DNA from 2 places in the Marinomonas sp. GJ51-14 genome. Region 1 is predicted to be linked to the other one. Evidence: riboswitches for the same ligand, from Rfam matches in the RefSeq annotation. Region 1 holds a riboswitch; the other holds the start of a gene.
The links. Region 1 has a riboswitch for thiamine pyrophosphate ahead of thiB (thiamine ABC transporter substrate binding subunit). Riboswitches for the same ligand answer to the same signal wherever they lie in the genome.
Positions count from the first base shown of each region.

Region 1 (15,301 bases):
TTTTGCTATTTTAATAGCAATTCGTTATTTCTTCTTTCTACCAGAATTACCTACCGATGTAATCGGTGTCAGTTTTATAGTATTTAGTTTGGTTGGTCAGATGTCACTCTTAGGCACTATTGTAGGTGTTTTATGTGTCATTTTTGTGATTGCGCCAAAGAGAATATTCTATTTTTTAGTTAGTTTTTTTGCATCATTTTCTTTATGTTTACTTGTGATTGATACCTTTGTATTTTCTCAATACCGTTTTCATATCAATGAAGTGGTATTGAAGCTTGTTTTATCTGGTGATGTAGTTGATTTTTCTGCTTCCTCTCTGTTCTTCTCCCTTTTGTTTTTTTTACTCATTATTTTATTTGAATATAAGTTATGTTTTTTTATAGAAAATAGAAAAAAATAGAGAAAGTTAAAAATAAATATAAACCGTTAACCATGCTATTTGTTTTTTCTTTCTTTGTTAGTAATTTTATTCATGTATGGGCTGCAGCGAACGCTTATCAACCTGTGATGATGGTTAAAAATTACTTACCTCTTTTCCAGCCAGCAACGGCAAATGGCTTTATGCAAAAGCATGGTTGGATTGATGAAAAGGCACTGGCAAAGCAACGGTCTTTATCTCTGAAAATTAGTAGTGACTTGGCTTATCCAGTAGATAAACTTGCTTTTTCTACCGTTGATAAGCCGGTTAATATTATGTTTTTAGTTATAGATTCTTGGCGTTTTGATACATTTAACGCAGAGAATACTCCAAACTTATGGAATGCAGCGCAAGAAGGCTTAGTTTTTAATAACCACATGTCGACTGGGAATTCGACACGTACTGGTATTTTTGGTCTTTTTTATGGTATCCCAGGTACTTATTGGCAAAGTGTGCTGTCTAATCAGCGTTCTCCGGTTTTTCTGGATCGACTTCAAAATCTAGGGTATGACATAGGTGTTTTTGCATCTGCTTCTTTAATGGATCCGGAATTCAATCGCACTGTTTTCTCTCAAGTAGGAGATTTACGATTAAGATCTCATGGGAACTCGCCTTCAGAAAGAGATGCTAGTCTCACAAAAGATTGGCTTGAATGGTATAAAAATAGAGATACATCTAAGCCAGCGTTTTCGTTTCTTTTTTATGATGCTCCCCATGGTTATGATTTCCCGGATGATTATACGAAACAATATCAGCCTATGTTAAATAGTGTAAACTACCTAACTTTTCACAATGATATGGATCCACTTCCGTTTTTAAATCGTTATAAAACGAGTGTGAAATATGTGGATGATCTGGCGAAAACAGTTTTAGATGAATTGAAGAAATCTGGTGATGCAGCTAATACCTTACTTGTTATAACAGGAGATCATGGTCAAGAGTTTAACGACAATAAGTTAAATTATTGGGGGCATAATAGTAACTTTACATCAGCGCAGGTGAAAGTTCCTTTTGCTATTATTGGTCCAGGTCTTAACGCAAAAACACCTAACATAAATAATTACCTTTCAAGCCATGCCGATGTTGTACCTACTATTATGCAAAACTATCTTGGTATAAAGAGTCCATTGGTTCATTACACAACAGGTATAAATTTACTTGATGAGCATGAAAAGGAGCGCGATTGGCTAATTGCTTCTAGTTATGCTGCTTATGCAATGATTACGAGAGACAGTATTCTTGAAGTAGGTGCTAGTGGGCAATACCAATACTTAGATTCAAGCAATCGCGCTAAAAAAGACGAAGAGCCTAATTTTTCTCATCTTAAAACCATTTTAGAAGAGTTGAGCCGATTTAAAGCTAAGTGATTTTAGATTTATTTGAGAATTTTCTATGAAAGTTATTTTCGATACCAAAAGTTTATATTATCTACCTCAATATTTACCTGTGCATAATGAGTTACTAAAACTTGGCGTTGTTACAACATTTGTTTTTTATGAGAGTATTCATAATGACATTATTAAAAAAATCGCAAATGATCATGGTTTATCTTCTAAATGGGTAAAAAATGATCTTGAGGCAGCTGATTTCTATCAAGTAGAGAAAGCGGATTGGGTTTTCTTTGCAAATACTTTTGCTTACTTGGATGAGCTTCATAAAGTTTCTAAGAGTGCCCAATTGGGTCATGGAATAGGTCCAAAAGCCAGTTATTACAGCAAATCAAACAGCTCTATGACAGTTAGATTCGTTGAGGGTGAGTATAGAAGGCAAAGACTCGCTAATAGGTACCCCGATGATACATTTATCGATGTTGGCTTTTGTAAGTTAGATCCTATATTGAATGGCGAAGTGTCGAGCCTTTCACTGTCGAAGGATTATGGACTAAATGATGATCTTCCTACCATACTGTATGCACCTACTTTTTATCCTAGTAGTATTGAGCGTTTCCCGACTCAATGGCCTGCTGAATTTAAAAATTTCAATATTATAATAAAACCTCATTATTTTTCTATTACGAAAAAAACGTATAAAAAGCAGCTAGCCTTGCTTCAGAAATGGTCTCAATTTGATAACGTATATTTGGCTAAAACAGAAGATTATTCTTTATTACCTTTTTTTGCCGTCTCAGATGTACTTATAAGTGATGCATCTTCAGCACTATTTGAATTTGCTTTGTTGAATAAGCCTGTAATATGGTGTGATTTTTTGAAGCTGAGATGGAATTATCGTGGGATTTTTTCCTATAAATTTAAAAGGCGAATGGATCAGGATTATGGTGACTATGCAAATGTTGCTGTTCATGCAAAGAGCTATAAACACCTCAAATCTATGGTAATAAGGCAGCTGGAAAACCCTAAAGAGCTGGAGCCTATTAGATTGGAGTTGTCTGAGAAATTAGCTGGAAAAACAGATGGCTTTGCTAGTAAAAGAATTGTCGATTATCTAATGCAAAATATGTAATTTTTAGGTGCTATATGAAAACTATTGGGTATACAACGGGCGTTTTTGACTTATTTCATATTGGACATTTGAATGTTCTTAAACGTGCAAAACTGGAATGTGATTACTTAATTGTTGGTGTTACAAGTGACGAACTATGTATGTCAGCCAAGAATAAAAAACCTATTATCCCCTTTCAGGAGCGAATGGAGATTGTAGAGGCAATAAAGTTTGTAGACGAGGTTGTTCCACAGGTTAACTATGATAAAGAAGAAGCTTGGAATAACCTAAAATTTGATAAGATGTTTGTTGGTGATGATTGGAAAGGCACAGATAAGTGGAATCAAATAGAAGAAGATTTTAAGAAGTTAAATGTAGCTATACATTATTTTTCATACACTGCTCATACTTCTAGTACTAAATTAAGGGAGATTCTGAACAAAATTTAAAGATAAAGTACAGATATGAGAACATATCTGTACTTTATTGGCTGAGCTAAATTTTTCTAGTATTGCTCTAATCCTACTCTCGCTTTTATTACTTTATTTTTCTTTGTGTCTTCTCTTATTGAGCGACTATTTGCAAGCATTTCAGGCGTGATATATCCACGTTTATGGTCTAAGTGAACGCAAACAGCAGAATATCTAATACGTTTTGCTTTTAGGCCGTAGTTAATTAGTCTATCTCCAAATTCACAATCTTGCCCACCATATTGCATAGTTTCTTCAAATCCGTTTACAGCCAAGATATGCTTTTTATAGCAAGATGCGCTGTGCCCATTCCAAGTAGGACGGGCTGGGCTTATCTTATTTAAAAATGATGCCCAAACACCTGATGCGGTGAGTTTCATGGTTTTGTGAGTTTTCTTAAGTCCCATGCTAACTAGCCAGTTCACGTCAAAAATTCTCTGGCTGATAATATCTTCTTTTGTAATTGCCTGACTTATGTCCATGGGTAATTTGAAGTAACCACCTGATAAGTATGTGTTAGGTTCTGAAAGAGCTAAGTGTTGTTCAACAAAATCTTTTCTTGGGATGCAATCGCCATCTGTGAAAATTAGATATTCGCCTTCAGTAGCAAGAATGGCTTTATTCATAATACGGCATTTTTGAAACCCATCATCTTCTTGCCAAATATGCTTGATAGTAATCGGTGTCTCTTTTCGCATTCTCTTGATTAGTTCTCGAGTATCATCACGAGAGCCATCATCCGCAATCACAATTTCGAAATCTGTTGCCGTTTGAGTAAAAAATCCCCAAAGAACTTTTTCCAACCAAGCGGGTGAATTATAAGTAGTAAAGACAATGCTTGTTTTCATTGGTTTGCCTAATATTAAATTTGAGTCTTACAGTTATCGGAGTCTCACTTTTTTGTTTAAAAGTACCTCTCACAATCACTGTCTTTATTTGTTAGTTATATTGGCCCATCTTATCACTTCAGCTAGGCCGAGAAAAATATGATAGCTGCTAGTGCCCGGTAGTGGGTAGTCTTTTGGTGTATTGTCTTCATTCAGGTATTCATTCCAAGTACCATCTTCCAAGAAATAGTAGTCTTGTAAAAAACTAAGGGCACCTTCGATTCGATGATTCTTTTCTTCTTTGCCAATGGGAATAACGGTAATGGCTTTTAAATACTCTGTAATAGGCCAAATGCGTTTTTCTTTATCGATTGGTTGGTATGTACTGCCATCTATTTGGTTATATATGCCGCCATTAGCAGCTAGTCCGTGGCGAGTGGCGGTTAACCATAAATGTTGTGCTAAGTCTATATAGTCTGTATTGGGTACTATTTTATTGGCTTTATAAAGCAACCATATCCATTCGAAATGATGCCCCGGCTCTATTTGGTTGCCTGTCGTCGAATGAGGCTTCCAATCCGAAGAAAAAACTCACGTAAGGTTTTTGTTTTTCTGTCGTAAAACCGTTCAAATGCGAGTGTTAGTAATGATGTAATGACTTCTTTGTATTCTTCATCTTGTGTTGTATTAAAAGCTGCAATGTAGCCTTCCAATAAGTGCATATGAGGGTTTTGACGACGAACTTGATCTGAGTTAATGGGATAGGCTTCGTAAAAACCGCCGGGCTCGGCTTGCATGTGTTTAATCAAAAAATGATGTGTGTCTTTCATGTAGTCCAGTGCACGTTTATCTTGTGTAGCTTGATAGTAGTGACTAAAAGAAAGGAGAACAAACGCTAAGGCATAAGCATCTGACTGTGTGTCCTGCACAGACAAATCGTCGTTTAAAGAAAAAATCCAACGCTTGTCGATAAAGTAGTGATCTATGATGAAATCAAAGAGCGGTATGAGTTTTGCTTTCCATTCTTCTTTCTCTTCAAGTTGATACGCATGACTAAATGTATAGAGTTGGCGGCATTGAGTTAATAGTCGAATACGACCAGTAGGGTTGACTGTCCAATCATGGTTCATGCTTTCATAGCTGAAGCCCTGTTCTTTATTGATTCCATATCGCGCCCAGTTCTGCAGAAGTTGCTCGAAGAGATAAGATTGGCAGTTAGAAAGTGAAGAATTCAGCATGAGGTAAATAGCCTTATTTCATGTGATATTGAGTATGTCCAACTTGACGAGGGAGTATGATAAGATGACCGCCATCAAAAATCGATTATTATGTGGCTATGAACTCTTCGTATTTGAATTTTAAAGGTAAGAGCATCCTCGTAGTTGGGGATGTTATGTTAGACCGTTATTGGCATGGGGGGACTTCTCGTATTTCCCCTGAAGCGCCAGTGCAAGTTGTGAAAGTCTCTAATATAGAAGATCGCCCAGGCGGTGCTGCTAACGTGGCTTTAGGTCTTGCCAAATTAGGTGTTTCAGTCACTCTAATTGGTGTTGTAGGTAATGATGAAAATGCAGCAGCATTAGAACGTTGCCTCGAGTCTTCTGGCGTAACATGTCGTTTTGTTCGTTCAGAACGGTTGCCAACCATTACTAAATTACGAGTGATGAGCCGTCATCAACAATTAATTCGTTTGGATTTTGAAGAGCGTGAAGACTGCCTGTCTCAAAATGATTCTGTTGCAGCGATGGTGAAAGAGTGTTTGCCAAGTTCGGATGCGGTTATTTATTCTGACTATAACAAGGGCTGTTTAGCAGATGTTCAAGCTCTCATCAAGCTTTCTAATGATGCTAATATCCCCAGTTTTGTTGACCCTAAAGGTGACGATTTTTCCATTTACCGTGGTGCAACCTTAGTTAAACCAAATTTTGTAGAGTTTGAAACCATTGTTGGTGAATGTCTTTCAGATGAAGATATTCAACAGAAGGGCGAAGCGTTAAGAGATAAGTTTGGTTGGGGAGCTTTATTGGTAACCCGTGGTGAAGATGGCTTGGTTTTATTTGAAGACAATAAAACGCCGTTTTCTTTAGCGACTTCAGCCAAAGAAGTGTATGACGTAACAGGTGCCGGTGATACTGTTATTGCTGTTTTAACTGCGATTTATGTGACCAGCAAACGTTTTACGGATGCCATAGAATATGCCAATCAAGCTGCTGGTTATGTAGTTGGTAAGCTAGGCACGGCTTTTATTACAGCGGATCAATTGGAAGGGATAATGTATAAACGTTCCCATTCTACTAATTTTGGTGTGCTTTCTCCTGGTGAGTTGCTAGAACAAATAAAGCTTGCACAAGTAAACGGTGAAAAGGTGGTGTTCACCAATGGATGTTTTGATATTTTACATCCAGGTCATGTTGCTTATATGAAGCAAGCTAAAGGGCTTGGAGATCGATTAATAGTTGCAGTGAATACCGATGCATCAGTAAAGCGATTAAAAGGTGAAAAACGTCCTATAAATGATCTTGTACATCGTATGGCTGTTTTAGAAGGCGTTGGCGCCATAGATTGGGTGACTTGGTTTGATGAAGATACTCCCAAGGAATTAATAGAATTACTGTCACCAGATGTACTTGTAAAAGGTGGAGACTACAGTATAGAAACCATCGTTGGTGCTGAACATGTGATAAAAAACGGTGGTGAAGTGAAAGTGTTGTCTTTTGTCGACGGTTACTCGACAACATCAATTATTGAAAAAGCGAACCTGTAAATGCAAGATAAAGTGACTTCTGAATCCTCTACTAACAAGGCTCCAACATCTGGTGCGAAAATTTATTTTCGCCTGCTTAGTTATGTGGGCCCATCGTGGGGGTATTTGTTATTAAGCTTCGTAGGGTACATATTATATGCTGCTATGGAGCCTGCTTTAGCAGCCTTGCTTAAGCACATTGTTGATGTCGTTTCTGATGGGAAAATTACCGAAAGTCGTTTACTGATACCTTTTTCTATTTTAGGTATTTTTATTATTCGAGGAATAGGAACGTTTCTTGGTGGCTACTTTATGGCTAAAGTTGCCAATAATGTCGTATTCGACTTACGAACAAGTATGTTTGATAAACTTGTTTTATTGCCATCTAGCTATTATCACTCTATTCCTACTGGTCGTTTGTTAACCAAATTAACTTATAATACAGAACAAGTGATTGGTTCAATTACTCAGGCAATTCGAGTGTTGTTGCGTGAAGGCTTAACTGTCGTTGGTTTACTTAGTTACATGATTTATATGAACTGGCGTTTATCTTTACTGTTTTTGTTGGTCATTCCACTGATTGGCTTGGTTGTCTCTTATGCTTCTAAGCGTTTTCGTAAGCTGAGTACGCGTATTCAAAATGCCATGGGTGGAGTGACGGATGTCGCATCTGAAGCTATCAAAGGGCATGAAGTTGTTAAAATATTTGGTGGAAGTGAGTATGAGACAGAGCGCTTTTATAAAGCAGCTCATGAAAACAAACGATCACAGTTAAAAATGGAAAAAACAAAGTCGTTAAATGTGCCTATTGTGCAGTTTATTCTTGCTTTTGCTATGGCAATTTTGATTTGGTTTGCACTGAGTCCTTCTATTAGTTCAGGTATGACTCCAGGTGACTTTATTGCTTTTTTGACGGCTGCTGGCATGTTAGGTAAGCCCATTCGGCAATTAACTGATGTGAACAGTACTTTGCAAAAAGGGATTGCTGCATCACATAGTATTTTTGAATTTCTTGATATGGAAGAAGAACCTGATACAGGTACGGTTTCTGTTGATCGCTTGAAAGGTGATATTGAGTGGCATTCTATGTCATTTAGTTATCCAGGGGCTGATAAGCTGGCGTTGAAAAAGATTAATTTATCTTTACCTGCTGGAAAAACATTAGCCTTGGTTGGGCGTTCTGGTGGCGGTAAATCAACTATGGCTAATCTGATACCTCGTTTCTATAATATCGATGAAGGTGAGTTGTGTATTGATGGGCATTCTATCGCGGACTATCACCTTAAAGATCTACGTTCAAATATTGCCTTAGTGAATCAACAGGTTGTGCTTTTTAATGGCACGATTCGTGAAAATATTGCCTACGGTTACCTGCGTGACACGAGTGATGAAAACGTTATTGGTGCCGCTAAAGCAGCTAATGCTTGGGACTTTATTCAAGAATTAGATCATGGTTTAGATACAATGGTCGGCGAAAATGGTGTGCTTCTATCTGGTGGTCAGCGACAAAGAATCGCCATAGCAAGAGCTATACTAAAAAATGCCCCAATTCTTATTTTGGACGAAGCTACATCTGCTTTGGACAGCGAATCTGAAAGAGCTATACAGTCGGCATTAGATAGTTTGATGGAAAATCGAACAACAATTGCTATTGCACACCGTCTCTCAACGATTGAAAACGCCGATATTATTGCGGTAATTGATCATGGAGAGATTATCGAACAAGGTTCACACAGTGAACTTTTAGCGATGAACGGCGCTTATGCACAGCTTCACAATAAACAGTTTACAGAAACTGCAGATTAATTATGTGGTTGTATCGTGTTTTATTGTTCTTGTTAACGCCGGTTATTTTATTAAAAATACGGCGTTTTCAAAAAAATATAGTCATTATCGAGCTAAAGAGGCTTTAGGTTTTTGGCCTTTAATAGAAGTAGACTTATGGGTTCATTGTGCTTCTGTTGGTGAGGTGCTCGCCGTACGGCCACTTATTATTCAGTGGCGTGAACAACACCCTAATCATCGTTTTTTGATCACTACTATGACACCCACAGGGGCTGAACAGGTAGAGAAAACCTTTCCTTTTGCCGAACATAGGTATTTACCTATGGATTGGCGTTTCAGTGTAAAGAGAGCACTTAAGCAACTTAGCTGTAAGCATCTTCTTATTGTCGAAACAGAGCTTTGGCCGAATTTATTAAATCAAGCAAAACAACATAATCTTCGAGTTGATGTTGTTAACGCTCGTTTAAGTGAGCGTTCTTTTTTACGGTATCAAAAGTTTTCTATAGTCTCTCGACCTCTGTTTAAATTACCCGATTGTTTTTTGGCTCATGCTAAAGATGATGCAAAGCGTTTTGAGATGTTGGGTGCCAAAAAAGTATTGGTAACAGGAAGTATTAAATTTGATCTTTCAGTATCTCCTGAGGTTTTACAGGATGATTGGCGTCAACAATTAGGTGCTCGATTTGTATGGACTGGAGCCAGTACTCATAATGGAGAGGATGAAATTTTATTAAGCGTCCATAGGGCGCTTTTACAAAAACAACCTAACGCTTTGCTTGTATTGGTTCCTCGTCACCCTGAACGTTTTGATGTGGTTTATGCATTGGCAAAACAATATTTTGATAAGGTCGCCTTACGTAGTCAAACGCCGCCAAACCAATGGTCAAATTTTGATGTGGTGATTGGTGATTCAATGGGGGAGCTGATGCATTATTATCAGGCTTCAGATCTTGCCTTTGTTGGTGGAAGTTTGGTTAAGCGTGGTGGGCATAATCCAATCGAACCTGCTTTATTAGGTAAAGCCATTTTAGTAGGACCTCATACCTTTAATTTCTTAGAAATTACAGATCAGCTTCTGCAAGTTAAGGGAGCAGTATCTTGTTCAGATGAAGGTGAACTGGAGGAAGCAGTCATTACTTTGGCGGGGCAGTCTTCACAATGCTATCGAATGGGTCAAGCTGCTTTGCGCTTTGCTGAAAGGAATCAGGGTGCTGTTACTCGAGTGCTAACTGAAATAGACTTCCGTTGATCGACTCTTTACAATAAGCGTTCATTATCTCATGGGGTGCTTTAGTTTTCTAAAAACTAAAGCTGAGAAGCGGAATTGTCCGCTAACCCACCGAACCTGATCCAGATCATGCTGGCGTAGGAATCGAGGTAGCAAAGGCTTTTTGATTTAATAACAAAATAGCATCTTGCCGTTTCTCCTGTACGCCGCTCACTTTTTTTAGGAGCGACACATTGACTAAATTCCTGTTAACAATTTCCTCTACAGCCTTTTTGTTATCTTTGGCTGTGCTTTTTTCTTCTGCGTCATCGGCGACTGAAACGCTTAATGTCTACACCTATGATGCATTTGCGTCTGATTGGGGGCCGGGTCCTAAAATCAAAGAAAATTTTGAAAAAGAATGTGATTGTGAATTGAACTTCGTGGCTTTAGATTCTTCTGTTGGTATTTTGTCGCGAGTTCAGTTAGAGGGTAAATCATCTCAAGCTGATGTTTTGTTGGGGCTTGATCTTAATTTAATGGAAGCGGCAAAGCAGACAGGCTTATTGGCAAACCACTCTGTAAACACATCTGCAGTAACAGTTGCTGGTGGTTGGGACGACAAAACCTTTGTTCCGTTTGACCAAGGGCACTTTGCTTTTATTTATAACTCGGAAACACTGAGCAATCCTCCAACTAGTTTGAAGGAAGTGGTCGAGAACCAAGACCTTAGAGTGATTTACCAAGATCCAAGAACCAGTACGCCAGGATTAGGTCTTTTGTTATGGATGAAATCTGTTTATGGTAATGATGTTTCAGATGCTTGGGAAAGCTTGGCTAGCCACACAGTCACAGTGACAAAAAGTTGGTCTGATGCTTATGGTTTATTCTTAAAAGGTGAGGCGGATTTGGTACTGAGTTATACGACTTCTCCTGCGTACCACATCATTGCTGAAGGCGATAACAAGTACAAAGCTGTAACCGCAACAGAAGGGCTTTATCCGCAAATTGAAGTGGCTGCGATGATGAAGAGCGCACCGAATCAAGCTTTGGCAAAGCGCTTTATGCAATTTATTCTGCAACCAGAATTTCAATCGATTATTCCAACTGGAAACTGGATGTTACCAGTCATTGCTCTTCCTGAAAAATTACCCAAGGCGTTCGATAGTGCTTTAAAGCCAACGAAGAACTTGGTGTTGTCAGCGCAAGAGGTAGCAAAAAATCGTAAGGCTTGGGTTAATGAGTGGTTGAATGCAACGACTAGATAAGATTTGTTAGCGTGTTTTCTTTGCGTATATATCAAGGGTTAGCACCTGCTATTTTAGGCGTTGGTTTCTTCTTATTAATAGGGGCTGCCAGTTTGGCGGCTCTTTTGCGTTATAGCGAGTTATCCGACTGGTTTGGCTATCTGTCTCAGCCTTATCTTTGGCGTGTGATACGTTTTTCATTGTGGCAAGCTTTGCTGAGTAGTGGGATCAGTATCTTAATTGCGATTCCAGTGGCGTCATGTCTTGCTCATCGACGGTTTTATGGGCGGGCGTTTTTGTTACAGCTGTTTTCTGTGTCTATGGTTGTTCCAACAATAGTAGCTATTCTTGGTCTGGTCGTTGTTTATGGCCGTACAGGTTGGCTCAGTCAGTTATTTGGTATTCAAATTCCCTTATACGGTCTGACGGGAATTTTACTTGCTCATGTATTTTTTAATATGCCTTTGGCCGTGCGTCTTTTGTTGCAAGGCTATGATTTGATTCCTTCCGGTCAGTGGCGCCAAGCATCCCAATTAGGTTTTTCTCGTTATTCCGCTTTTCGTTTAATTGAATGGCATTATATTAAAAAGGCTTTGCCCGGTGCTTTTGTATTGATTTTTATGCTGTGCTTTTCTAGCTTCGCGGTGGTATTAAGCTTAGGTGGTGGACCAAAATCAAGTACTTTAGAGGTGGCTATTTATCAGGCATTGAGATTTGATTTTGACCTTAGTCAAGCCAGTTTTTTTGCATTGATGCAGGTGATGATATGCACCTTGTTTGCCGTTATTGTTTATCGTATTGCGCCTGTAAACCGTCAAGATGTGAGTTTACTGTCCATTGAAAGATATGTTTTGAAGGATTCTTTATGGGCAAAGGTCACAGATGGCTTGGCGATGTTGTGTGTTTTTGTCTTAATTATTCCGCCTTTTTTCGCGATCTTTGATCCAGTATTTTCTGCCGTTTTTATTCAAACTCTATTGTCTTCTTCTTTGTGGAAGTCTGTTATGGTTTCGCTGCAAGTTGCCTTACCCGCTGCTGCGGTAAGTCTATTGTTAGGTGTCTGTTTTGGTGTTTTGGCTCGATTTTGTGTGGGGCGTAAATATTTGACTTTTTTGCCCAATAAAATTGAGCATCTCGGGAATATGATTTTGATGGTTCCTGGCTTGGTTATCGCGACGGGGCTTTTTTGCTTTTGCGCGATTTTGGCTGGGGGCTTCAGTCGAGTTATTGGATTGTTGTTTGGGTCAATGCTGTGATGGCATTGCCGTTTGTACTTAGAGCTTTGATGCCTGTTTTATATCAACAGGAGCGTCGGTTTCGGAATGTGTATTTGAGTTTGGGTATTCGCAATTGGTCTCGCTGGCGTTTGGAGTGGGTTCTCATTCGCCAGTCTGTGGCGCAGGCATTTGGGTACGCTTTGTTGCTATCTCTTGGTGATATGGGCGTAATCGCTTTGTTTGGTAGCCAAGGCTTGGTGTCTTTGCCTTTGTATCTTTTCCAGCTTATAGGTTCTTATAGATTGGAAGAGGGCGCTTGTGTTGCTGTGGTGCTTATTGCTATTTGTTTGGTTTTATTTTATCTGTCATCTCGACTTATCGGAGGCAAAAAAAATGTTAAACATTAAACTCCAATACAGTTGGGATAGTTTTCATGCAGATTATCATGTGAATATATCACCAGGTGTAACAACTTTATTAGGTGCGAGTGGGGAAGGCAAAAGCACGCTTTTGCATCTTCTTGGCGGTTTTCTAGATGGGCATGGAGAATTGAATTTTAACACTGAATCACTATTGCCTTTAGCGCCTTATGAAAGACCAATTTCTACGTTATTTCAGAGTGATAATCTTTTTCCTCAGTTAACGGTTTGGCAAAATGTGGCAATTGGTGTAGCGCCTTCTTTGTCTCTCAATGCTGAACAGAAAGGTAGGATTGATTGGGCTCTAGAAAAAACTCAGCTTGTTGATAAATCAGGCCGTTTTCCACAGGCTTTGTCTGGTGGGCAAGCGCAGCGTGTTGCGATTGCCAGGGTATTGGTAAGAAATAAGCCGATATTATTGTTGGATGAGCCTTTTGGTGCTTTGGATCCTGCATTGCGTGAAGAAATGCTGAATCTCGTCAAAGAGGTGACAGAAGAGCTTTCACTGACAACCCTGTTGGTGTCGCATTTACCACAAGAGGCAAGTCTGATTGGTGGGAATGTGATCTTGATTGAGAAAGGAAGGGTTGTGGCTCATGAGCCTGTGTCTGTTTTAAGTCAAACGCCTGCACATCCATTGTTTTCGCATTATTTTGGTATTTCTAATAATTAAATAAAGCCGTCTAATTGTATTTGTAGACGGCTTATGGATATCAAATCGTTTGTTTTTGTTTGTTATGTAACGCTCGTTTGTTATGCAGCATGGTTGCCACAAAAATTCCTGAGAAAATAAGTAAAATGCCCACGTAATGGAAGCGGAACAGGCTTTCTCCTAAAAAAATAACAGACAGACTGATACTAAAAACAGGAAGTAGGTGGATAAATTGTCCTGCGGTGGCTGCTCCTAGTTTTTGAATGCCCGTATTCCAACATAAAAAAGCACCAATCGAAGCAAATAATGCCATGTATAGAATGGTTCCAAGGTTTCCAGTTGTTAAATCCGTTAATTGCGTTTCGCCGAATATAAAGAATAGTGGCATTTGAAATAGCGTGCCTATGATGGCGGTGCTAGTGAAAAAGCCAATCAAAGACATTTCTTTGGGTCTTCTGACAATCATCACAGAATAAATAGCCCAGCTAACGGCGGCAGTAATGATCCATAAATCACCCTGTGAAATAGTAAGGTGTAAAAAGGTATCCAAACTTCCGCGACTAACAATTGTAATGGCACCGATAGTGGAAATGAGTATCCCTATATTTTGTAACCAAGAGGTTTTATTACCTAATAGGAGTCGTGAGGCAATTAGGATCATCACAGGCATAATTGAATTGAGTAGCACCGCATTTGTGACGGTTGTTGATGTTAAGCCAATGTATAAAAATAAGTTGTAGTTACAGATGCCTAGCCAACCAAATAGGGTGAGTAGCGGCCAGTTTTTTGCGATGACCTTGCGTTCTAGCCACAGTTTTTTATAGGCGAAAGGCAGCATTATGAGGCAAGCTAAACTCCAACGGAGAAAGGAGATTGTATAAGGGTCTATCCCATTGGAGACGGTTAATCGTCCTAAAATATAATTTCCTGACCAAAAAGCGACAGGTAGTAGTAGATAGATAAACGCTGGCATTGATTGTCCTTTTATTTTGTTTTTTTAGCCCAGTTTTGTACAAACAGGCCGATGAGAATGCACGCTAACCCAACTAAAGTCGATTGTAAAATAGGCTCCCCAGCGAATTGAGATAGCCAAACTATCGACAGTAAAGGTGATAAAAAAATTAGATTAGCGACTTGGCTCGTGTTGCTAGTTAGTTTTAGTGCTTGGTTCCATAAAACGAAACTTAGACCCATCTCAAACAAACCAATATAAATAGCACTCCATAAACCTTCTTTATTCCATTGAGTGAGCTCACCTGTAACGCCAGCATAGATGGTAATTAATGGTAAAGCGCAGGCAAAATTAAGGGTTAGGCCAATAAGGCTTGGACGTTTGTCTTTGGTATTAAGTAACCAGTAAATTGCCCATATCACAGTGCTTAAAAGAGCAAAAGTAACGCCGACGGCATTTGAAAATTCTAAAGAGGTTATTTGTCCACGGGTAGATATGTAGAGGACGCCAAAATAACACATTCCCGCAGCAATATAATCAGCCATTTTCAATCGCTGTTTAAGTATGGGAACCGCCATAAAGCTGAGCATAATTGCCCAAGTGTAGTTAATAGCCTGAGCTTCTTGTGCGGGCAGCATGTTATAGGCTTGAAGTAAGACTAAATAGTAGATGAAAGGGTTAATTGCGCCAAAAAAGAAAGATGATTTCCAAGATTGTTTGGCAAATCCGATTAACTCTTTGAGGTGCCCTTTGAATATGATTAAAGAAACTAAGAAAATCAATGACACTATGTTAGCAACAAGCAGTAGTTGGGTTGGTGACAAGTATTTAAGTGATATTGAAAATGCTGTTGCCACTGTGGACCAAAGTAAAACAGCGCCGAGTCCAAACATTATCGCTTGAGTATTTTTAGGGAGTGTTCTCA
Region 1 covers NZ_CM147879.1:1,863,524-1,878,824, forward strand. The annotation lists gene AC0L3Y_RS08960 (DUF3413 domain-containing protein) at 1-400, shown strand, start outside; gene AC0L3Y_RS08965 (sulfatase-like hydrolase/transferase) at 433-1,785, shown strand; gene AC0L3Y_RS08970 (CDP-glycerol glycerophosphotransferase family protein) at 1,811-2,878, shown strand; gene AC0L3Y_RS08975 (FAD synthase family protein) at 2,893-3,306, shown strand; gene AC0L3Y_RS08980 (glycosyltransferase family 2 protein) at 3,363-4,175, opposite strand; partial or broken gene AC0L3Y_RS08985 (AGE family epimerase/isomerase) at 4,260-5,392, opposite strand; gene hldE (bifunctional D-glycero-beta-D-manno-heptose-7-phosphate kinase/D-glycero-beta-D-manno-heptose 1-phosphate adenylyltransferase HldE) at 5,491-6,918, shown strand; gene msbA (lipid A export permease/ATP-binding protein MsbA) at 6,919-8,703, shown strand; gene AC0L3Y_RS09000 (3-deoxy-D-manno-octulosonic acid transferase) at 8,660-9,931, shown strand; TPP riboswitch at 9,954-10,072, shown strand; gene thiB (thiamine ABC transporter substrate binding subunit) at 10,144-11,157, shown strand; gene AC0L3Y_RS09010 (ABC transporter permease subunit) at 11,169-12,392, shown strand; gene AC0L3Y_RS09015 (hypothetical protein) at 12,329-12,760, shown strand; gene AC0L3Y_RS09020 (thiamine ABC transporter ATP-binding protein) at 12,747-13,445, shown strand; gene AC0L3Y_RS09025 (DMT family transporter) at 13,486-14,397, opposite strand; gene AC0L3Y_RS09030 (DMT family transporter) at 14,409-15,301, opposite strand, start outside.

Region 2 (15,301 bases), 1.7 Mb from region 1:
TATTGGCGAAAGTAGCCCAAGAAGAAGCCGCTGATTTAATTATCATGGGTAAACAAGCGATTGATTCTGACAATAACCAAACCGGTCAAATGGTCGCGGCATTGTTAGATTACCCACAAGCAACTTTTGCATCGGAAGTGGTGGTTGAAAATGGTGAAGCTCAAGTCACCCGTGAAATTGACGGTGGATTACAAACTTTGGCAATTACTTTACCAGCGGTTGTGACCACAGATTTGCGTTTGAATGAGCCACGTTTCGCTTCTTTGCCAAATATTATGAAAGCCAAGAAAAAACCATTGGATGTGAAAACGCCTGAGGATCTTGGTGTCGAAATTGGTTCTAACGTCAGCATAGTTTCTGTTACGCCTCCACCACAGCGAGCTGGTGGTATCAAAGTAGGCTCGGTTGCTGAGTTAGTAGACAAACTAAAAAATGAAGCGAAGGTGGTGTCATGAGCGTATTAATTATTGCAGAACATGATAATAAGTCTTTGAAGCCTGCGACATTGAATACCGTAACTGCTGCAATACAAATTGATGCAGATGTTCATTTGCTCGTGGCGGGGTTTGAATGTCAAACCGTCGTTGAACAAGCGGCATTGGTTGCTGGTATCACTAAAGTTATGGTTGCTGACAACGCCGTTTATGAGCACCAATTGGCAGAAAATGTTTCTAAATTGGTAGTCGAAATTGCCAGTGAATATGGTCACATTTTGGCACCGGCAACAACAACAGGTAAGAACACCTTGCCACGAATCGCTGCTTTGTTAGATGTGGCGCAGTTATCTGATGTCATCAAAGTGGAATCACCAGATACATTCGTGCGTCCTATTTATGCGGGCAATGCCATCGCAACGGTAAAAACAACCGATGCAGTGAAAGTGATGACTATTCGTTCAACGGGCTTTGATGCGGCAGCAACAGAAGGCGGTAGTGCCGAACGGGAAGTACTTTCTCAGGTTATTGCTTCTGATCGTAGTCGCTTTGTAAAAGAGCAATTGGCTGAATCAGATCGCCCAGAACTGACTGCGGCGAATGTGATTATTTCAGGTGGCCGAGGAATGGGGAATGGTGACAACTTCAAACTATTAGAAGGGGTTGCAGACAAGTTAGGCGCTGCGATTGGTGCTTCTCGTGCTGCTGTGGATGCAGGCTTTGTGCCTAACGATTTACAAGTAGGTCAAACAGGTAAAACGGTTGCACCTGATTTGTACATTGCAGTCGGTATTTCTGGTGCGATTCAGCATTTAGCAGGCATGAAAGATTCAAAAGTCATTGTTGCTATTAATAAAGACGAAGATGCACCAATTTTTCAAGTGGCCGATTATGGTTTAGTAGCAGATTTATTTGAAGCCGTCCCAGAACTAGAAAAGAGTCTTTAGATTTTAGACCGCTTTGTATAGATAACAGAATTTTCAAATACCAGACAGTGGCAGAATGAATGACCGTCATTGTCATAATAAAAATAATTGGAGACCAGCATGATATTCGAAGGACAAGCAGTCAAGGTTGCAGTCGATGATGCAGGTGTGGCAACAGTCACTCTGGATTTGGTCGGCGAGTCGGTTAATAAATTTAATAGTCTCACATTAGGTGAGCTCGCCAAAGCCGTTGATACACTTAAACATACAGCCGATATTAAAGGCGTGATTTTTGCGAGTGCCAAAGACGTTTTTGTTGTAGGGGCTGATATTACGGAGTTTACTTCGTGGTTCAAACTGGACGACGAAGAACTTGCGGATAAGCTTCGTGATGCACATGCTATTTTCAACATGATTTCTGATCTACCTTATCCAACGGTTGCTGCTATTAACGGTATCGCTTTGGGGGGCGGTATGGAATTGTGCTTAGCCTGTGATTATCGAGTAATGGCAGATTCAGCAAAAATTGGTTTGCCTGAAACTCAGCTTGGTATTTATCCAGGTTGGGGCGGCAGTGTGCGTTTACCTCGTTTGATCGGTCCTGATAATGCCTGTGAGTGGATTTGTGGCGGTGCTCAAAAGCGCAGCGCAGACGCTTTTAAAGATGGTGCGGTTGATGCAGTTGTTCCTGCTGCGAAAGTCAATGACTCAGCCCGTCACCTTATTCAGCAAGTCTTAGATGGCAAGCTAGATTATCATGCTCGCCGCGATGAATTGCGTGCGCCAATGGTGTTTTCTCCTATTGAAAAGATGATGATTTTTGAATCGGTTCGTGGTGTCGTTGGTGCAAAAGCAGGCAAACATTATCCTGCGCCAATGCTAGCGATTAAGACGGTTGAGAAGGGCATCAGCCAAGACATGGAAAAAGCCCTTGATACTGAAATTAAAGGGTTTATTAAATTAGCGAAAGGCCCTGTTGCCAAGTCTTTGGTCAACTTATTCCTAAGCGATCAGCAAATTAAGAAAACGGCTGGAAAATACGCGAAAAACGCAACGCCAGTGAAACAAGCGGCTGTATTGGGTGCAGGTATTATGGGTGGTGGTGTGGCTTATCAATCCGCTTCCCGAGGTACACCTATCATCATGAAAGACATTCGACCAGAAGCGTTAGAGCTTGGTTTGAGTGAAGCGAATAAATTGTTTAATGGTCAAATCGAACGTGGTCGTTTAACCGCAGATAAAGCGTTTAAAGCAATGAATGGTATTGTTCCGGCATTAAGCTACGGCGAGTTTGAACATGTTGACCTAGTCGTTGAAGCTGTTGTTGAGAACGTCAAAATCAAAAAATCTGTGCTTGCAGAAGTAGAAAGTAAGATCACAGACGATGCAATTTTAACATCGAATACCTCGACTATTTCTATTACAGAATTAGCAAAAGATCTAAAACGTCCTGAAAACTTCTGTGGTATGCATTTCTTTAACCCAGTGCATCGTATGCCTTTGGTAGAAGTTATTCGTGGTGAGAAAACCAGTGACGCTGCGATTGCGAAAACGGTTGCCTATGCACAAGCTATGGGGAAAACACCAGTAGTTGTGAATGACTGCCCAGGTTTCCTTGTAAACCGTGTTTTGTTCCCTTATTTTGCAGGTTTCTCCTTGATGATGCAGGAAGGGGCGGACTTTCAAGTGGTTGATAAAATCATGGAAAAATTCGGCTGGCCAATGGGCCCTGCGTATTTGTTAGACGTGGTTGGTGTTGATACGGCATTCCATGCCGATCAAGTGATGGCGGAAGGTTTTCCTGATCGTATGAAACATGAAGGCAAAAATGCCGTTGATCGTTTATTCGAACTAGAGCGTTTTGGTCAGAAAAATGGCAAAGGTTTCTACACTTATGAACCAGATCGTAGAGGCAAGCCGAAGAAAATTTTTAATGATGAGATTAATGACATTCTTGCTCCTGTTGTCGTGTCTAAATCTGAACTAACAGAAGAAGACATTATTGCTCGCATGATGATTCCGCTTTGCATCGAAACGGTTCGTTGTGTAGAAGAAAATATTGTCGCATCAGTAGCCGAAGCTGACATGGGATTGATCTATGGTATTGGTTTCCCTCCATACCTTGGTGGTGCTTTGCATTACCTAGACCAAATGGGACTGCAGGCATTTTGTGACCTTGCAGACAAATACAGCCATCTAGGTAAGTTGTACGAGCCAACCGCGAAAATGCGTGACATGGCAACAAACAACCAAACTTATTACGGCGCATAATTTCCCATAGGCTAGAGGAGAATTTACATGAAACTGAATCCAAATGATGTCGTCATTATCGACGCAATTCGCTCACCAATGGGTAAAACGAAAAACGGTGTATTTCGCAATGTACGTGCAGAGAATTTATCTGCAGGCTTGGTTAAAGCCTTATTTAAGCGTAACCCGAACGTAGACCCAAAAGACGTAGAAGACTTGATCTGGGGTTGTGTTAACCAAACACTAGAGCAAGGTTTTAACATGGCTCGTGCTGTGTCCTTGTTGGGCGGTTTACCAATCACCTGTGCTGCGCAAACGGTTAACCGTTTATGTGGCTCGTCTATGTCAGCGATTCATACGGCAGCCCAAGCCATTATGACAGGCCAAGGCGATGTCTTTGTTGTTGGTGGCGTTGAACACATGGGACACGTCGGCATGATGCATGGGGTTGATGTCAATCCAGCTTTGTCTAAACATATGGCAAAAGCATCCATGATGATGGGTGTCACCGCTGAGATGCTCGGCAAAATGCATGGCGTCAGTCGTGAAGCACAAGATGAATTTGCGGTACGTTCACATCGTCTCGCTTATGAAGCAACACTGCAAGGGCGCTTCAATAATGAACTTGTTTCGATTGAAGGCCATGACGCGGAAGGCAATAAAATCCTCGTAGAAGTAGATGAAGTGATTCGTCCAGAAACGACAATGGAATCTCTTGCGGCTTTGAAACCGGTATTCATGCCGAAAGTCGGAACCGTGACTGCTGGTACATCGTCCGCCTTGTCTGATGGTGCATCTGCTATGTTGATGATGTCTGCAAGAAAAGCAGAAGAGCTAGGTTTAACACCAATTGCGAAAGTTCGTAGTATGGGTGTAGCGGGTTGTGATCCAGCGATTATGGGTTATGGACCTGTGCCTGCAACGAAGAAAGCGTTGAAACGTGCTGGTTTAACCATTGATGATATCGATATCGTGGAATTAAACGAAGCATTCGCCGCGCAATCTATTCCTGTTCTGAAAGATCTAAAACTGATTGACCTAGTTGATGACAAGGTAAACTTAAACGGTGGTGCGATTGCGCTTGGTCATCCTTTAGGCTGTTCTGGTACTCGTATCTCAACAACCTTGTTGAATGTCATGCGAGACAAGGATGCGACGTTGGGTCTTGCCACCATGTGTATCGGTATGGGACAGGGCATTGCTACTGTCTTTGAGCGCGTGTGATCTGATAAAACGCGCTTTCTTTAAGCGTTCAATTGTGAAGTACATGATACTTTACTCTGTCTTTGCCCCACCTTGAGTGGGGCTTTTTTTTGGACTGATTTTTATAGCGTTTGTTTGGTTCGTGGTTTTTTTAAAACTTCGCTATTGATTGGGCTGATTTTGAATGTAATTTATGAGTGTTTGAACATATTATTTAAAGGTACTATTTAAAGTTTAAGGTACTGTTCAAAAATAGTATTTTTAAAGTTACTTATGCCATTGTGATTACTTGACCATAACAATGGCAACCTTATCTCTAGGAGACGATGCCTTGAAAATAGCTGTACTGGATGATTATCAAAACTGTGTGAAAAACCTTGAGTGTTTTAGTCTTCTACAAGATCACGATGTTCATGTTTTCAATGAAACCTTTTTGACAGTAGACGATTTGGTTCGCAATCTGATTGATTTTGATGTGTGTGTTTTGATTCGTGAACGCACCGTGATTACCGAGGAACTATTGTCTCGTCTGCCTAAATTAAAGCTGATCAGTCAAACTGGAAAAATCAGCAACCATATTGATGCAAAGCTCTGTCATCAATATGGTGTTGCGGTATCTGAAGGTGTTGGTTCGCCTGTCGCGCCGTCTGAACTTTGCTGGGGGCTGATTATGTCTGCAAGCAGACATATTTCCGCTTATGTTTCCCATTTCACACAAAACCAATGGCAACAATCTGGTTCGTTAGGTTTAGGACGAGTATTAAATGGTTCTGTGCTTGGTATTTGGGGATATGGAAAGATTGGTCAGCGAATTGCTCAATATGCCAAAGCCTTTGGCATGAAGGTAGTGGTATGGGGAAGAGACGCTTCTAGAGTGTTAGCACAGGAGCATGGCTTTTCAGTCGCGGCCTCTAAAGCTGAATTCTTTCAAACAGCCGATGTGATTTCATTACATTTAAGACTCAACGACGCCACCAAAGCTTGCGTTACCGAAGAAGATCTAGAGCAGATGAAAGACGGTGCTTTGTTTGTAAATACAAGTCGTGCTGAGTTAGTGGAAAGTGGCGCCTTGTATCGAGTGATGTCTGCAAACCCAAATAAACAAGCCGCAGTCGATGTGTTCGAAATAGAACCGGCTAATCGTGATAATGAGCCATTGTTGTCTTTGCCAAATGTACTCTGTACGCCACATATCGGTTACGTCGAACAAGGCAGTTATGAGCTTTACTTCAATATTGCCTTTGAGAATGTCGTGGCTTTTGCCAATGGCAAACCACAGAATCTAGTCGCGGTATAATAAAGAAAAAAAGTCGACACTAAGGCCGACTTTTTTAGATCATATTTTTCAGTTTAACGGCTAATTACTGAGCGTTTTTATTTTTTTACTGATCAGGGTGAAATCAAACATCTTTTTACTTGGTAATACGAGCAGCACTAATGAAATCGCTACAGGAATCAAGGTTGCTAATAAAAAGGATTCAAACAAAAAGGCAATAGGTTCACCCGGCATTGGGAAGTAGATAAAACCGGCTACCAAACCACCAATCAAGCTTAATAATGCTTGGTAGCCTTGATAACGAGCGTTATAAAAACCAAAAAACACAGGAAATGCAGCGGCACAACAAAGTAGGTCAGCAAGTAAGAAAAGATACAAAATACTGAAGCCTTTCGATGCCACGATCAAGGCTAGAATAGAAATGACAATGATCAACCAGCGAGACGCCACAACCAACTTACTTTCCTCAAGCTTAGGTAAAATTCGGTTTAAATCGATAATAAATAAGCTATGAAAACCACTGATAGTGGAATCCGCACTGCTCATAATTAACGCCAAACCAAAGAAAATCATACCAATCAATAACCAATAAGGCGCATTGCCTAGCATCACACTAAATAAAGCGGTGGAGCCTGTACCAGGTACAGATAAGCCAACAAAAGCCAAACCAAATAAACCCAGTGCTAAGATGATAGGGAAACTAATCAGGCCACTTAAAATGAAGCCGTTGCGAATCGCTTTATCGTTTTTCGCTGCAAAAATGCGCTGCCATGTACCTTGATAAAATAGGCCAGTCAAACACACAGCTAAAAAGAAAGTTACACCTGTTTCTATACCAGTACTGTTAAATGGATTCAGCAAGTGAGGGGCTTTTTCTTGCAAACCTTCAATCACAGGTGTAATGCCCCCCGTTGCTTGCCAGCCCAAAACTAATATCAGAAGGATAAAAGGTAAGATGACGAACATTTGAATACGATCAGTAAAAATGGTCACTTTTAATCCACCATATAAGGTGTAAAGCAAGGTAGATAACATCACAATAGAGGCTGTTATCCAGAGCGGAACGGGTGCTAAAAGTGCAACCATTTGCGCAATACCTGTAAGCCCTGCAGTAAGACTAATAAAAAGATAAAACAGCATAATAGAAAGCACCACAACATAAACACTGCGTCCATAACGTGCATAGACGAATTCAGTTAATGTGTGGCCTGTTGGCATCAGTTGACGAATTCTGACACCAAGAGGGATCATCACCAGACGAGGGATTAATGCACCGAGTGCATAACCAAGTATAGCGCCAATACCACCCCAAGTAGCCGATTCGGCTGGACCAAATAGCACCCATGTTCCCATGGTAGTTGCCAGTAACGTCAACAAGGTAGCTTGGCTCGTTTGGCTATTTCGAGCCACAATGAAATCTTCTAAACCGTCCTGATGGCGACGTGCAAATACTAAGCCTGCAATAGCAAAGATCGCCGAAAATAGAACAAGCCAAAGAATCGCGGTTTGTGATTCAAGCATGTTTCGCTCCTTTGTTACCTATTCTTTGACTACCAGCTCTAAGCCCCATTCCCCAGAATTCAGCTTCAAGTTCAACTGCTTTGCTAAAGCGTTCTTGCATTTTTGTCCAACGAGGGCTTTGTGTTGGGTTGTCGCCAATACGGGTGCTAATGGCTAAATCGACTAATCGACCCACTTCAACACAAACCTCTTGGAAGGATTCACCGCAATAGGTGTTGATCCATTTCTCATAAGGATGGCCTTCGTAAACGCTTTCTTTTAAGCGTAAACCAATTTCTCCATAGCCAAATGCACAAGGCGCAAGCGCCAAGATCAAGTCTAAAAAGTCACCCTGTAAGCCTGAGTCCAATACATAACGGGTATAGGCAATGGTTTCTAACTCTTCTTTGGCGTTAAATAAAGACGCTTCATCGATCCCTTGAGCGGCACAGGTTTGGATGTGTAGGGAAAACTCGTGATTAATTAATGAATCTACCGTTGCTGCACAGAGTTTCATCTCTTCTGGTGATTCTGCTTTCACGACACCCAATGCCCAAGCGCGAGCATAATGCACAAGGTAAACATAATCCTGAATCATATAATGTAAAAAAGATGCCTGTGGCAAAGTGCCATCTTGTAAGCCTTTTACAAAATCGTGCTCAATATATTCACGCCATTGTGGCGCACAGCCTTCGCGCATAAGTGCAAATGTTTTTCCATAATCTGGTGTTTTATTCGTCATAATCTATGTTCGCTTTATTCTGGTTAATAAAGATTTAAGGGAGTTTTATTGAGTAGCCAATAAGCCATTACAGAGGATCGTCACCCAGTGCTATGAGCTTTATTTCGCCTTGCCAATAAGTTTGTAATTTTCGTGCTGCACGCCATGCGGTTAGTCCGGTACGACAGACAAGCACAGCTCGCTGATGTGTATGAGGTTGAGCTTGTTGCTGGTCAAATTCGTCCAGAGTGAAATATTGAACACCTTCTTGTTTATTGATCTTGCGTAAATCCACCAACCAATCTTGCGACGTCACTTCATCGGTACCTATGAAACCTAATAGTTGATTATCTGGTGGCTCTGGCGCGTCATCAAAGCGAAATCCGCTTTGTCGTAAATTGTGTAGATCTATGGACACTAATTGCCCAAGAGGAGAGGGTTCAATATTAAGTAATAGGTTGAGTGCAAATTGAGCTTGTAGACAACCAATCGTGCCAACGATCGGTCCCATTACCCCAGCTGAAGAACAGTTGCTTGCTCGCTGTGGTAGTTCTGGAAAAATGGCTCTTAGAGACGGCTGACCGCCACAAAATCCGCCAATATATCCTTCAAACCCCAATGCCGATGCTGACACCAATTTCAGATTGTGAGCATGGCAGTAGTCTGACAGTACATAACTCACTGCAAAGTTATCCGCACAATCTAAGATGACATCCATCTCGTGGCAGAAAACATCTACATTGCTTGGTGTCAGAGTAGTAAAGTGGGTGGTGATCACGCAGTCATTATTGAGATCATCAAGATGGCGTTTGGCACATTCTACTTTGGGTAAATCAACATCCGCTTCTCGATACAATACTTGTCGATGTAGATTTGAAAGTGACACCACATCGCCATCCACTAAGGTAATCTGACCAACGCCAGCACCAACAAGATAAGGCAGCGCCGCACAGCCTAAACCGCCAGCACCCACAACAAGGACGCGCGCAGATGCCAGCAATGTTTGTCCCGTTTCACCGACTTCAGGCAAGCATGTTTGACGTAGATAACGACTCATACAGTTGCCTCGTTAGAGACATTTTTACAAGCATTTAGCCATTCCTTGATTCGTGCTTCTGGATCAGAATTTAAGGTGATATCAGTGACCGCAGCGACGATATCAGCACCAGCTAAAAAAGCGCCTTCGGCTCTTTCTACTGACATGCCACCAATCGCTACTAGTGGTGTTTGATCGAGTTTTCCTTTCCATTCAGTGACTTTTTCTAGCCCTTGCTGGTGCCATTTCATCTTTTTCAAAATGGTTGGATACACGGGGCCAAGGGCTATGTAATCGGGTTCTAGGCGACATGCTCTTAATAACTCTTCATCATCATGGGTACTGATGCCAATTTTCAATCCAGCTTGTTTGATTTTAGTTATATCTGCGGTATCTAAATCTTCCTGTCCAAGATGTACCCATTCGCAACCCAGTTCGATGGCAAGCTGCCAGTAATCATTGATCACCAAAGTACAATTATGCTGAGCACAAAGGGCTTTGGCTTTTTTAATTTCTACTCGGGCATGCTCTTCTTGGCAGTCCTTCATGCGCAGCTGAACCAGCTCAATACCAAGAGGAACCAAACGTTCGATCCATTCACTGCTGTCAAATACAGGGTAAAACCGACTTAACTTCATCATCATTTCAATCCAAAAACGCTTTGCCTAAAATAGGCGTAGAGGGTGATGCCATATCACGGGGTACCATTGGGTCGGCTTTTACGGCCAACTGTCCTGCTCGAATGGCATTAGCAAAGGCTTCTGCCATCATGGCGGGATCACCGGCTTTTGAGACCGCAGTATTGAGTAAAACCGCATCCATTCCTAATTCCATGGCTTGAGCGGCTTGACTTGGTAAACCTAACCCAGCATCAACAACTAATGGAATGTCAGGGAAATGAGCACGTAATGCCCGCAAACCAAAGATGTTATTTAAGCCCATTCCAGAACCAATCGGAGCGCCCCAAGGCATCAATACCCGACAGCCTGCGTTTATCAATCTATCAGCCACAACCAAATCTTCTGTCGTGTAGGGAAATACTTGAAAGCCATCTTCAGAAAGAATTCGTGCGGCTTCCACCAATCCAAATACGTCCGGTTGCAATGTGTCTTCTTCACCAATGACTTCCAACTTAATCCATGAGGTTCCAAACACTTCCCGAGCCATATGTGCTGTGGTTACGGCTTCTTTTACCGTATGACAGCCCGCGGTATTGGGCAACACATGCACATTTAACTGTTGAATCAAGCGCCAAAAATCCTGTCCGGCTTTGTCTCCGCTGGCTTCACGACGTAACGATACCGTTGCCACACTGGCTTTACTTTGCTCAAAGGCTTTCGCCAGAATGGCTGGAGAAGGGTATTGAGCAGTCCCTAACATGAAAGGCGTTTCTAATTGCACACCATAAAAATCACGTTTTGCTGAGCTGTCTTTAAATGATTTTGTCATCATTATCCCCCTTGCATGGGCGCTAGCACTTCAATGCGATCGCCATCATTTATCTGGATATTCGCTCGATTACCTTGAGTAACAAAGTCACCATTTACAGCGGTTGCAACCACGGCATCGGCGTAACCTAATTCAATTAAAAGATCAGAAAGACGCTCAGATTTAGCGGTCACTTTCTCGCTATTTACCTGTATATGTTTCATAGGTTCATGGCCTCTTCGGTTGTAGTAAGGTTAGTGGTATCAAACCATTCTGATTCGATACCTTGTTCGAGATAATCCGCCACCATTTTTGCCAAGGTTGGCGCGAGCAAAAAACCATGACGGTACAAACCATTAGCACGAATAATTTGCCCTTGACGGCGAATACGAGGAAGGTTGTCAGCAAATGCCGGGCGACTGTCTACACCAATTTCAAGGATTTCAGCTTCGCCAAACGCAGGGTTTATTGCATAAGCGGCATTTAATAATTCCATCACGGAGCGCACCGAAGCATGTTGCTTGGCACTGCTTTCCACCATGGTTGCGCCAAGCATATAAACGCCATCCCCACGGGGAACGATATAAAGGGGGATTCTTGGATGGAGTAAACGCACAGGTCTTGTGAGTTGCACTTCTGGGCAACGTAAAATTAGCATTTCGCCTTTTACACCACGCAAACCATCTAAATCGGGTTTTGCTTTAATGCCACGACAGTCAATTATCAAACTGTCTTTTGCCAACACGTCTGGGTCCGCATTTTGGTTTATAAAAGTGACACCTTGCTGTATTAATTTGGTTTTCAATGCTCGCAATGCATCCCGTGGAGATAAGTGTGCTTCTTCACGATAATATAAGCCTCGTGAAAAGCGACCGGACAAATCAGGCTCAAGTTCCGTTATTCCATCGGCATCCAAAACATCATAAGCTTGAGTTCGCTTTGCAAAACGTTTTAGATCTGCTTGGTCACGATCTAAAGCCAATACCAATGACCCTTGATGCTCAACCACATCTGTGTGTTTTTGCCACCAAGTTGCGGCTTTTTTGCCGTAATGCAGCACGGCTTCCTCGGCACTTTCAACTTCACAATAGGGTGCAAGCATTCCGCCAGCCCACCAAGAGCAAGATTCAGGGCCTGGCTCCAATTGGCGATCTATCACCGTTGGAAAAATGCCTCGTGCGACTAATTCCGTCGCAACACAAAGACCCGCCACGCCAGCGCCTAATACAACAACTTGTTCTGTAAATGTGTTCATTTTTTCCCCCACTGACTCTCTGTTTCCCACATACGATGGAAATGGTGAACTGGCCCATGGCCTGAGCCAATTTTTAACTGATCCGCACACTCAATTGCACGGTGTAAATAAGCGTGGGATTGCTCAACGGCTTGGGACATGCTCGCCCCTTTGGCTAACCAAGCAGCAATGCTGGAAGAATAGGTGCAACCTGTGCCGTGGGTGTTTTGAGTGGCAATACGTGGTGCATGAAGAGTGAGTGGTTCGGAATTGGTACTTACTAAAACATCGGTGCAAGTGTCACTCTCACCGTGTCCGCCTTTCAATAAAACGTGTTTAGCGCCAAGCTGTAACAGGTCGAAAGCGTGGGAAGTTAATTGGCTATCGTCAAAGGCATCGTGAGGTGATAAACCCAGTAAAACTTTCGCTTCTGGATAATTTGGTGTCAGTAGATCGACTCGGGGAATAAGTTCGGATTTTAACGCATTAACGGCTTCTACCTGTAAAAGTGCATCGCCAGATTTGGCTATCATCACAGGATCTAACACCACAAACCCTTGAAAATTCTTTAACGCATTCGCCACAGCGATTACTAAATCACTGGAGAAAAGCATGCCGATTTTAATGGCTTGAACATTTAAGTCGTCAAGAACTGCGGTAATTTGTGCGGTCACAACATCAATAGGAATAGGATGAACCGCAGTAACCGCTTGAGTGTTTTGTGCCGTTACAGCAGTAATGACACTGGCGCCATACACGCCATTAGCAGAAAAAGCTTTTAAATCCGCTTGAATACCTGCGCCGCCACCACTGTCAGAACCGGCAATGGTTAGCGCAATTGGAGTTGTGTTTGAATCAGTTTTGTCTAAAAGACGAGACATGTATATCACCCAGTTTTTATCAGGCGACATAGGGAATGAGTGCACGAAAAAATGCATAAGAAGACTGCATAACATCGCATCCGTTCCCTACGCCGATACTAATCGGATCAGGTTCACCGGGTTAATGAAATACATCTCTCAGCCTAATTCAACTAGGCACCCCGACGGACAATTTGGAGACAGCATAGAAGACTTAAATTTAGTTTACAAGCGGTATGTTTATTTTTTTAATAATATTAAATCCTCTAAAATTCGCTATAATCCTTTAAAATGTCGACTTTATGCATTAAAAGTCATTAAAAATAATTCAATTTATTTTTTAAAGTTTAATTGATGGAAATTAATTTGATTAAAATTCTCTTCGCCAAAAGGTCGTATTTGTTATAGTGAAAGTCATCTTTGTTGTGCATGACAAATACAGAAAACCATTGTTATGAAGCTATTGTATTTCTTAGATTGTATTTCTTAGGAGGTATCCGCATTGAATCAGATTAGTGTTCCTGTTTTATCGTCACCTATTACCATAAATAACAACCCAGAGAGTGAATATAGGAATGGGACAGGGTATTCCGTTTTTAAGGATGTTACGTATTCCCTAGAAAACTATAATGGTTTGTTTATCACTGACAGAATGGATGCTTTGAATTTTCGTCATCGGATAAGTGAACCTGGATACTTTAGTTCGTGGCATGTGGCAGGCGATCCTACTTTGATTATCATTCGCTCAGGCATATTACGAATCACATTGCGTAATGGGGATTATCGAGACTTCACGGCAGGAGATATGTTTATTGCTCAAGATTGTTTACAGGCAGATGAAGTGTTTAATGATCAGATTCATGGGCACACGGCAGAGCTAATAGGCGATCAAGCCTTGTCTGCCGTGCATATTAAACTCTCTTCATTAGGTGATTAGTTAAGCTGATTTTTTATGTTGTCATCCAAGGTTTACTGGTAATTTGTGCTGGCTGACGTTGCATAATGATTTCTCCATGGCGTACTGACAGCAGCACTTCACCTTGCTTACGTAGCACACTGTAATCATCAAAGCCTTCTAGTAATATGAAGTTCGCTGGGTTTCCAATTTTGATTCCGTAATTTTCCAAACGCATGGTTTTCGCGCTGTTGTCTGTGATCATGTCTAACGCGTTTTCGTAATCCTTGTAGCCCATCATTTGGCAGATATGCATGGCAAAGTCTAAGGTGCGTAGCAGTTTGCCATTGCCTAGTGAATACCAAGGATCGAAGATAGAGTCTTGTCCTAAGCAAACGTTGATGTTGGCTTCACGCAACTCTTTCACCCGAGTAACACCACGGCGTTTTGGATAAGTATCGAATCGACCTTGTAGATGAATGCTTTCTGTCGGGCAGGAAATGAAGTTGATGCCGGAATTTTTTAATAAACGAAACAATTTCGAGCAATAGGCATTATCATAAGAATGCATCGCCGTTGTGTGGCTCGCGGTAACTTTGTCGCCCATGTCATGGAACAAGGCTTCACAAGCCAAAAATTCAAGAAAACGTGAATTCGGATCATCGATTTCGTCACAATGAACATCCACTAGACGATCATACTTTTTTGCCAGTTCGATGATTTTCTTGACGGATTGTTCACCCAGTTCTCGGGTGTATTCAAAATGGGGAATTCCGCCTACAACGTCAGCTCCTATTTCTAGGGCTTCTTCCATGAGTTTTAAACCATTGGGATACGACAACATACCGTCTTGTGGGAAGGCAACGACTTGTAAATCTATCTTACCTTTCAATTCATCTCGTAGGGCACATAAAGTGCGAACACCAATCAAGGTTGGGTCTGTTGTATCTGCATGAGTACGAATTGCCTGTACACCGTTTTGTACTAAAAGTTCAATGGTAGACAGAGCGCGTTTACGAATGTCAGCTTCATTCAGCATAGGCTTGCGCTGACTCCAGCGTTCAATGCCTTCAAACAGTGTACCGCTTTGATTCCACTCAGGTTCACCAGCTGTGAGTGCTGCATCAAGGTGAATGTGAGGTTCGACAAAAGGCGCACAGACAAGGTTGCCGTCAGCATTTAATACTTCTGTGGCAGATTTTAAAGAGGGTAGTGTGCCGTCTTGTTTTTCGATTTTGGTAAAGTGGCCGTTTTCAATGTGTAAGCTAAATAACTCTGTTTGTTGGCGTAAACGAGCGTTAATAATTTGCATAGGAAACCTCAATCGTTGTGACTATCAAGCTGATCAGTCTGTTCTTCAATATCGTGATGATGGAATAATATTTGTTCAATCAATAGGGCGTTTTGTAAGTTGAGTCGTAAAAAAGGGTCTTGTAATGAATAGCCTAAGCGCTGTTCTATCTTGCTAAGGCGATAACTCAAGGTATTTCTATGAATACCCATGGCATCGGCTGTGTGTTGTTGGTGACCAAAATGGT
Region 2 covers NZ_CM147879.1:3,565,567-3,580,867, reverse strand. The annotation lists gene AC0L3Y_RS17285 (electron transfer flavoprotein subunit beta/FixA family protein) at 1-455, shown strand, start outside; gene AC0L3Y_RS17280 (electron transfer flavoprotein subunit alpha/FixB family protein) at 452-1,381, shown strand; gene fadB (fatty acid oxidation complex subunit alpha FadB) at 1,481-3,631, shown strand; gene fadA (acetyl-CoA C-acyltransferase FadA) at 3,659-4,834, shown strand; gene AC0L3Y_RS17265 (D-2-hydroxyacid dehydrogenase family protein) at 5,145-6,110, shown strand; gene AC0L3Y_RS17260 (sodium:solute symporter family transporter) at 6,171-7,610, opposite strand; gene tenA (thiaminase II) at 7,603-8,331, opposite strand; gene AC0L3Y_RS17250 (HesA/MoeB/ThiF family protein) at 8,399-9,367, opposite strand; gene AC0L3Y_RS17245 (thiamine phosphate synthase) at 9,364-9,990, opposite strand; gene AC0L3Y_RS17240 (thiazole synthase) at 9,992-10,798, opposite strand; gene thiS (sulfur carrier protein ThiS) at 10,798-10,998, opposite strand; gene thiO (glycine oxidase ThiO) at 10,995-12,029, opposite strand; gene thiD (bifunctional hydroxymethylpyrimidine kinase/phosphomethylpyrimidine kinase) at 12,026-12,889, opposite strand; TPP riboswitch at 12,957-13,063, opposite strand; gene AC0L3Y_RS17220 (cupin domain-containing protein) at 13,371-13,805, shown strand; gene codA (cytosine deaminase) at 13,819-15,075, opposite strand; gene AC0L3Y_RS17210 (PucR family transcriptional regulator) at 15,084-15,301, opposite strand, start outside.
Region 2: it holds a riboswitch for thiamine pyrophosphate, as region 1 does, so the genes downstream of both, thiD (bifunctional hydroxymethylpyrimidine kinase/phosphomethylpyrimidine kinase) here and thiB (thiamine ABC transporter substrate binding subunit) in region 1, are expected to answer to the same signal.